One region of the Microbacterium sp. MPR-TSA4 genome, then DNA from elsewhere that is predicted to be linked to it. Evidence: predicted binding sites of a transcription regulator. Region 1 holds the regulator's gene; the other holds the start of a gene.
The links. The regulator LexA, encoded in region 1, represses DNA repair genes until DNA is damaged. The targets are predictions, from matches to a motif close to TCGAACANNTGTTCGA.

Region 1 (4,176 bases):
AGCGAGCCGGTGAAGTGGCCGCCGATGAGGTGGTGCTCGAAGCCGACGGGCTCCCCCGTGTGCACGAGGTAGGGCCGTCCGCTGATGTCCACGACGGCCTGCGCGAGCGCCTCGTCGAGCGGCACGAGCGCGTCGCCGTAGCGCGAGATGCCGCTCTTGTCGCCCAGCGCCTGCCGGATCGCCTGGCCGAGCACGATCGCCGTGTCCTCGACGGTGTGGTGGGCGTCGATGTGGGTGTCGCCGGAGGCGCGCACCGTCAGATCGGTGAGCGAGTGCTTCGCGAACGCGGTGAGCAGGTGATCGAAGAACGGGACCGTCGTGTCGATGCGGCTCTGCCCCGACCCGTCGAGATCGAGCTCGAGCTCGATCGTGGACTCGCTCGTCGCGCGCCGGAGGGAGGCGGTGCGGGGGGCAGAAGTACTCATGCGCCGAGTCTACCGAGCGCCCGCGCGACCGCTTCCGCGTGTTACCGGCGCGCGCTAGCGCGCGGTGGCTCCGCCCGGGCCCAGCGAGGCGAGCGCGTCGAGGAACGCGGTCGACTCCTCCTCGGTGCCGGCCGTCACCCGCAGGCTGTGCGGGATGCCGACGTCGCGGATGAGGACGCCCCGGTCGTAGAGGGCCTGCCACGTGGCGGCCGGGTCTTCCACGCCCGCGAAGAGGACGAAGTTCGTCCAGCTCTCGAACGGGCGGTAGCCGAGCGCGTCGAGGGTCGCCGAGATGCGGTCGCGCTGACCGACGATGTCGTCGACCATCGCGAGCATCGCGGGCGCGTGCCGCAGCGCCGCGGTCGCGGCGGCCTGGGTGAGCGCGCTGAGGTGGTACGGGAGGCGCACCAGGCGCAGGGCGTCGATCACGGCGGGGTCGGCGGCGAGATAGCCGACACGGGCACCCGCGAACGCGAAGGCCTTGCTCATGGTGCGCGACACCACCAGACGCGGACGATCGGGCAGGAGCGTGAGCGCCGAGCGCGAATCGCGCGGCGCGAACTCCTGGTACGCCTCGTCGACGATCACGATGCCGGGCGCCGCGTCGTACACCGCCTCGATGACGTCGAGGCCGAGCGGGGTGCCGGTCGGGTTGTTCGGCGCGCAGAGGAAGACGATGTCCGGCTGGGCGCGCTCGATCTGGGCAGCGGCGTCCTCCGGGGCGAGGGTGTAGTCGACGCCCCGGGTGCCGTGCGCGTAGGTCGCCCCCGTCGCCCGCGTCAGCAGCGGGTACATCGAGTAGGTGGGAGCGAAGCCGAAGGCGGTGCGTCCCGGACCTCCGAAGGCCTGCAGCAGGTGCTGGAGGACCTCGTTCGACCCGTTGGCGGCCCAGATCTGAGCCGCCGACAGGCCGTGACCCAGATACTCCGCGAATCCCTCGCGCAGAGCCGTGAACTCCCGGTCGGGGTACCGGTTCACCTCGCGCAGCGCGCGCGCGACGCTGTCGAGGATGTCGTCGGCGACGTCCTCCGGCACCGGGTGGGTGTTCTCGTTGACGTTCAGCGCCACCGGCAGCGGCGCCTGAGGCGCCCCGTAGGGTGTCAGCCCGCGCAGATCGTCGCGGAGGGGAAGGTCATCGAGTCGGACGCTCACCCTGAACATCGTAGACGGCGCACTGCACGGCGCGGCGCCCCGAGAGGGCTCCCGGCGCCGGGAGCATCAGCGCCCGGCGCTGTACTCCGCCGGGATCGCGACGCTCTGGCCGATATCGAGGCTTCCCGACGGCAGCGCGTTCAGCCGCATGATCGCGTCGACCACGTCGCGCGGATCGGCATCGGGCGCGACGGCGTGCGCGATCGACCAGAGCGTGTCACCGGGCTGCACCGTGACGTGGGCGAAGGAGACCCCGGAGCCGTTCTCGTTCGAGGCGAGCGCGCCGCCACCGGACAGGATCGCGATGCTGAGGGCGATCACCGCGGGCACGGAGGCGAGCAGCGCAAGGACCCGCCGACCCCGTGCCGTGAGACGCAGTCGCGTCGGGGCGTTCGTCGTGCGGGCGTTCGTCGCGCGGACAGTCGTCATCGGGGTCGCCGCGACGAGACGGCCGCGGGGCGAGGCGCCGAGGATGTCGATCGTGGTCATGGGTTCCTCCTCAGGACGGGTGTCTCCGGGTGTCGAGAGATTCGCATCCGATCCTCGGCCGGGAGGGCCGGATGCGAATCTCTCTTCCGAATGTATCTTCGATGGTGTTCGGGTGTCAAGCACACGGTTCTCGCAGATGAATCGAAGGCGACACGCGGGCGCGTGCCGGTCGAGGCTGCGAAGACCGGATACGGTTTCGACAAGACGACCCCATCACCTACCTCCGACATTCGAAGGCGACGCCTTCGGGGGGACGCGATCGAAGGAGCGCGCGACATGGCCGAGAAGCCTCAGACACGCAGGCGGAAGAGCCTCAGCGACAAGCAGCTGAAGATCCTCGAGGTGATCCAGACCTCCATCGCCCGCCACGGCTACCCGCCGAGCATGCGCGAGATCGGCGATGCCGTAGGACTGAAGTCGCTGTCGAGCGTGACCCATCAGCTCAACCAGCTGGAGCTCAGCGGCTACCTGCGCCGCGACGCGGGCAAGACCCGCGCGATGGAGGTGCTCATCGACCTGCCCGGCGCGGCCGCGGAGAACCCCGCCGACCTCGCGCCCGCCCTCGGCGATGCCGCCCTCGTGCCGCTCGTGGGCCGCATCGCCGCCGGCGTGCCGATCACCGCCGACCAGCAGGTCGAGGAGATCTTCCCGCTGCCGCGACAGCTCGTGGGCAAGGGCGACCTGTTCATGCTCAAGGTCAGCGGCGAGTCGATGATCGACGCCGCCATCTGCGACGGCGACTGGGTCGTGGTGCGCTCGCAGCCGACGGCGGACAACGGCGAGATCGTGGCGGCGATGCTCGACGGCGAGGCCACCGTCAAGACCTTCCGCCAGCGCGACGGCCACACGTGGCTGCTCCCCCGCAACTCCGCGTTCGAACCGATCCTCGGCGACGACGCCGTGGTGCTCGGCCGCGTCGTCGCGGTTCTGCGCGCCGTCTGAGGATGGCCACCGCGCGCGGGGTGGCGTCGACGGCGGTGATCGTCGTCGCGGCGGTCCTGCTGCCCCTGTCGATCGTCAGCGGATGGGCGCGGACGCAGCTCGTCGACGAGGACGCGTTCACGGCCACCCTCGCGCCGTTGTCGCAGGCCGTCGAGGTCCAGGACGCCGTGATCGCGGCATCGACGACGGCGATCGATGAGCGGCTCGACACGGCGGCGCTGACCGGCACGGTCATCGACGGCCTGATCGACCTCGGCATGGGCGACCGCGCGGCGCAGGCGCTGCGGCGCCTGGAAGGCCCGGCGGCGACGGCGCTGCAGCAGCTCGTGCACGTCGCCGTGGCCGACGCCGTGCGCTCGGACGCGTTCAGCACCGTCTGGGAGCAGGTCGTCCGCCGCTCCCATCGGGCGCTGACCGTCGCGGCGACCTCCGACGGCGGCGGCGTCGTCGTGCAGACGGCCGACGGCCTCGGCATCCAGATCGGCGCGATCGTCGCGGCCGTCGAAGAGCGCCTCGTCGCGCAGGGCGCTCCGCTGGCTCCGTTCATCCCCGAAGTCGACCACGTCGTGATCATCGGTTCGGGTGACACCCTTTCGGCGATCCGGACGGGCTACGCCGTCGGCGTCGCTCTCGGCGGGTGGATGCCGGTGGTCACGGCCGTGCTGTTCATCGGCGGGGTCGTGCTCGCGCGACGCCGCGCCGCCGCTCTCGCCCGGGCGGGCATCGCCGCGGGGATCGGGTCGGCGATCCTGCTGATCGCCGCGGAGGTCGGCCGCCCGTGGGTGGCGTCCTCCGCGACGCAGGCGGACTTCTCCTCCGCCGCGGCGCTCGCGATCTACGACCGGCTCCTCGCCGGCGCCGTGGGCACGGCCGTGGTGGTGCTCATCGTGGCTCTCGTCCTCGTCGGAGCGGGCTGGCTCGCCGGCGCGTCGCCGCGCGCCGTGGCGCTGCGCCGACGCGTGGCCCACCGGTGGGCTCACCGCACGGACGAGGCGGCCGCCGACGAGCCCACCGTGTGAGAGACGGTCTCAGTCCTCGTCGCGGTGCGGCTCCCGCTCCGGTGCGAGGACCGGCGCCAAGGCGACCCACGCCTCGGCGCGGACGAACACCGGGACGGCGTCCCGCGCCGACACGTCGACGGTGACCACGCGTCCGCCGGTCAGCGCCG
Region 2 (4,176 bases), on a different contig from region 1:
CGCTGGTGTTCGCCGACGCCGACCTGGATCGCGCGGCGCCCGGCATCGTGGAGGCCGCGTTCTTCAATGCGGGACAGGACTGCACCGCCGCGACCCGCGTGCTCGTGGATGCCGCGGTGCACGACGACCTGGTCGAGAGACTCGTGGCCCACACGCGCGACCACGCGAGAGCCGGCGCGCCGGACGACCCCGACGCGTTCTTCGGCCCGGTGAACAACCCCGACCAGCTCGCGCGCGTGCAGGGGTTCGTCGACCGGCTGCCGTCGCACGCGTCGATCGCGATCGGCGGACGCCGACAGGGCGAGACGGGCTGCTTCTTCGAGGCGACGATCGTCACGGGTGTGCGCCAGGACGACGAGGTGGTGCAGCAGGAGATCTTCGGCCCGGTGCTCACGGTGCAGCCGTTCACGTCGGAGGAGGACGCGCTCGCGCTGGCGAACGGGGTGCCGTACGCCCTCGCGGCGTCGGTCTGGACCCGCGAGCACGCCCGAGCGCTGCGGTTCTCGCGCGACCTCGACTTCGGCTGCGTGTGGATCAACGCGCACATCCCCTTCGTCTCCGACATGCCGCACGGCGGCTTCAAGCACTCCGGGTACGGCAAGGACCTCTCCGTCTACGGCTTCGAGGACTACACCCGCATCAAGCACGTCATGGCGAGCCTGGACTGACGCACACGGCCGGACCCCGCTCGGCGTCAGAAGGGTGGTGGCTCGGCCGGCGTGGGTTCGGGGACGAATCTGACGAGGCTGGGTGGGTGGTCTTCGTAGTGTCGTCCGGTGGGTGAAGTCCATTGGAGGGTTCCGTGGCCGAGGTGTCGGACCCGCCAGGCGGTGTGGTGCTTGACGGTGTGGTGGCGGCGGCACAGGTGGGCGAGGTTGTCGGGGGCGGTGGGGCCGCCGTCTGCGGCTGCGGTGGTGTGGTCGCGGTCGCACCGGTGGGCGGGGCGGGTGCAGCCGGGGGTGCGGCAGCGTTCATCCCGTGCAGCGAGGTAACGGCGGATCTCGGCGGACGGCCGGTACCGGTCGACGGCGACGGGGATGCCGGTGGTCGGGTCGGTGAACACCCGATCCCACCCGGGGGCCAGGGCGGCCAGGCGTCGGGCAAGCCCCGGGTCGATGGGCCCGTACCCGGCGAGCAGGGCCGGGCCTCCGTCGGGGTCACCGGCGAGGGTGAGGGCGGGGACCGTCACCTGGATCTGCGTCGTCACCGTCTCGATACCGGCCCCGGTGGCTCGGGTGGAGGGAGTAGCGGTCAGGAGCAGGTCGGTGAGGATGTCCGCACGCACCTGCGCGAGCGTACGAGAGTCCTTCACGGCGGTTGCCGTGGTCGTGGTCGTGCAGGTCACGTCGGTGGGGCGGGCGGGGCCCGTGGCGGGCGCGCGACTGGTGATGAGCGTCTCGCCACGGCGGGTGTCGCTTGCGCCCCCGGCAGCAGTCGTGCGCACACCGGCGTCGTCGATCACCGTTCGCGGGCGGGAGGTGACATCCGCCTCACCGTCGCTGTCCTCGTCGGTCTGATCGAGGATCGCCCGACCCCGCGCGGTCAGGGTGTCGTGGATGGCATGGGCGAGGGGTGCGGGAAGGTCCGCGATGAGTCTGGCCATCCCATCCTCCAACGGGAACAACCGCACCGAGCGTTCCTCATACGCGCGCTGCGCGGCCTCGGTGAACGCAGTCGGGTCGATGGTCGCGGCGATCGCCTTCGCCGCCGCAGTCATCCGCGCAGGCGACTCCGACCGGGCCGCCTCCAGAGCGAGGGTCTCGTACCGTCCCCGGTCTTCCTCGGTCGTCAACAGCGTGCCGGTGCGGCTGATCGCCCACGCATGAGCGGCATCGATCTCCCCGCCCGCCCACACCTCAAACGTCCGCGGGAACAGAGTCGTCAACAGGTACGCCTCCGACATCCGGCGTTGCACACCCCGATCCGACACCCGCAACGCCATCGCGAGCTCCAACGCGACTTCCCGCAACGGTAGATCCGCATCCGACACCCGCACCGACCCACCCCGCTGCTGCGCCTCCTGCCTGAGCAACGCCGTCCGCTCCGCGACCAGTCCCACCGCATCGGCCAGGAACCTCGCCTCGGCAGCTTGCGCCTGAGCCGCCCGACGACGCGCATCCACGACACCGGCCACCACGGCATCCAACCCGGGCCATCCAGGCTCAGCCGGGGACGACACCGAAGACGGCGGATCGATCAGCGCGTGCATCATCACCCCTGACCCGGCATCAACCGGAGGACAGGACCCGCAACAGAAGGTGGGCACGCACGGGGTTTCTTCACCCCACTATAGAACAAACATTCGAAACACGCAAGAGCGACATCGATGCCGGACCCCGTGGGCTCGCGGCATCCGCCGCTTACCGCCGCGTCGGGTCGGGCAGTGAGATCGGCGTGGTCCCGGCGACCTCGTCGCTGAACTCCTCGGGCGCCACGACGGTCAGCGGTCGCGTCTCGTCGAGGGAGAGGGCGAAACGGCGCGACTCGTGGCGGTGCAGCCGGCCCGACCAGAGGAGCCAGCCGAACCCGATCGCGAAGGCGACCAGTGCCGCCGCGGCGCCGAGGAGGATGGCGGCGCGGGCGCCGTACTCCGCGGCGACCCAGCCGACGATCGGGGCGCCGATGGGTGTCCCGCCCATGAGGATCGCCATGTAGAGCGCCAGCACGCGGCCGCGCAGGGCCGGATCGGTCGTCGTCTGGACGTAGCCGTTGGCGGTGGTGAGCGTCGTGACGACGGCGAACCCGGTGAACATCAGCGTGAGGGCGTACAGCCAGTAGTCGGGCATGAAGGCCGACACGGTGCCCGCGACCGCGAACATCCCCGTGCCGACGATCACGAGGCGCATGCGCGCGCGATCGCGGCGCGCGGCCAGCAGGGCCCCCGCGAGCGAGCCGATGGCGAGGATCGAGCTGAGCAGGCCGTAGCCGTCGGCGTCACGACCGAACTCGAGCGCCATCGTCGAGGCGAAGATCGGGAAGTTCATGCCGAAGGCGCCGAGCAGGAACACCATGATGAACGTGACGACCAGGTCGGGGCGCCCGCCGACGTAGCGGAACCCGTCGGCCAGGCGCGACGCCCCCGGCGCCGTGATCCGCGGCACCAGCTCCTCGGAGCGGATGAGGCGCAGGGCCACGATCATCGCGAGGAAGGTGACGGCGTTCACGAGGAACACCCAGCCGGTGCCGACCGCGACGATCACGATGCCGGCGACGGCCGGCCCGATCATGCGGGCGCCGTTGAAGGATGCCGCATTCAGCGCGACCGCGTTCGAGGCGTTCTCGCGGTCGACCAGATCGGAGACGAACGCCTGCCGCGCCGGGTTGTCGAACGCGGCGACCAGTCCGAGCGCGAAGGCGAACACGTACATGAGCGGGAGCGTCATGACGCCGCTGAGGATCAGGATGCCGATGGTCGCGCCCAGCACCAGGAGCGATCCCTGCGTCACCATCAGCAGGCGGCGCCGCTCGAAGCGGTCCGCGACCCAGCCGGTGATGCTCACGAGCAGCAGCGGCGGGGCGAACTGCAACGCCATCGTGACGCCCATGGCGCCCGCGTCGTTGTGCGTCAGCTGGGTGAGAACGACCCAGCTGAGCGCCGTGGCCTGCATCCATGCGCCGATGTTGGAGACGAGGGCGCCGATGAACCAGACGCGGTAGTTGAAGACGGAGAAGGAGCGGAACATCGCGGAGGAGCTCATCGCGCGGCCATCTCGCGCATCAGCTCGGCCGCGGCGCTCAGGAGGTCGCGCTGCTCGTCGGTGAGCTCGGACAGGGCCTGCTCGAGCCACGAGTCGCGGCGGCGCACCGTCTCGTCCACGACCGCGCGGCCGGCGTCGGTGAGCGCGATGTTCACCTTGCGGCGATCGTCCGCGTCGGCGGTGCGGGTGAGGTAGCCCGACTCCTCCAGCCCGTTCACGGTGCGGTTCATCGACGGCGCCGAGACCCGTTCACGGTCGGCGAGCTCGCCGAGGGTGTGCTGGCCGTGCACCGACAGGGCCGCGAGCACGGCGAACTGGCCGTCGCTCATCGTGTCGACCGCGCGCTGCGAGCGCAGACGTCGCGCGAGGCGGAAGGTCGCCATCCGCAGATCGGAGGCGGCGGTGGACAGTTCGGGTGCGGCGGGGGTGGTGTCGGTGCTCATTCCGATATTTAGCATAGCTCATTAGTCATGCTAAA

Region 2: a site for LexA is predicted at 2,291-2,306, ahead of AC1Q49_RS03090 (HNH endonuclease signature motif containing protein). Genes of this name have one in related genera too.

Annotation. Positions count from the first base shown of each region.
Region 1 covers NZ_JBXAFF010000006.1:59,428-63,603, reverse strand. Annotated here, with positions in the region: gene hisB (imidazoleglycerol-phosphate dehydratase HisB) at 1-425, opposite strand, end outside; gene AC1Q49_RS05225 (histidinol-phosphate transaminase) at 480-1,586, opposite strand; gene AC1Q49_RS05220 (LysM peptidoglycan-binding domain-containing protein) at 1,644-2,066, opposite strand; gene lexA (transcriptional repressor LexA) at 2,343-3,008, shown strand; gene AC1Q49_RS05210 (hypothetical protein) at 3,011-4,027, shown strand; gene AC1Q49_RS05205 (glycoside hydrolase family 31 protein) at 4,037-4,176, opposite strand, start outside.
Region 2 covers NZ_JBXAFF010000003.1:115,776-119,951, reverse strand. Annotated here, with positions in the region: gene AC1Q49_RS03095 (aminobutyraldehyde dehydrogenase) at 1-668, shown strand, start outside; gene AC1Q49_RS03090 (HNH endonuclease signature motif containing protein) at 695-2,137, opposite strand; gene AC1Q49_RS03085 (MFS transporter) at 2,361-3,683, opposite strand; gene AC1Q49_RS03080 (MarR family winged helix-turn-helix transcriptional regulator) at 3,695-4,141, opposite strand; gene AC1Q49_RS03075 (DHA2 family efflux MFS transporter permease subunit) at 4,172-4,176, opposite strand, start outside.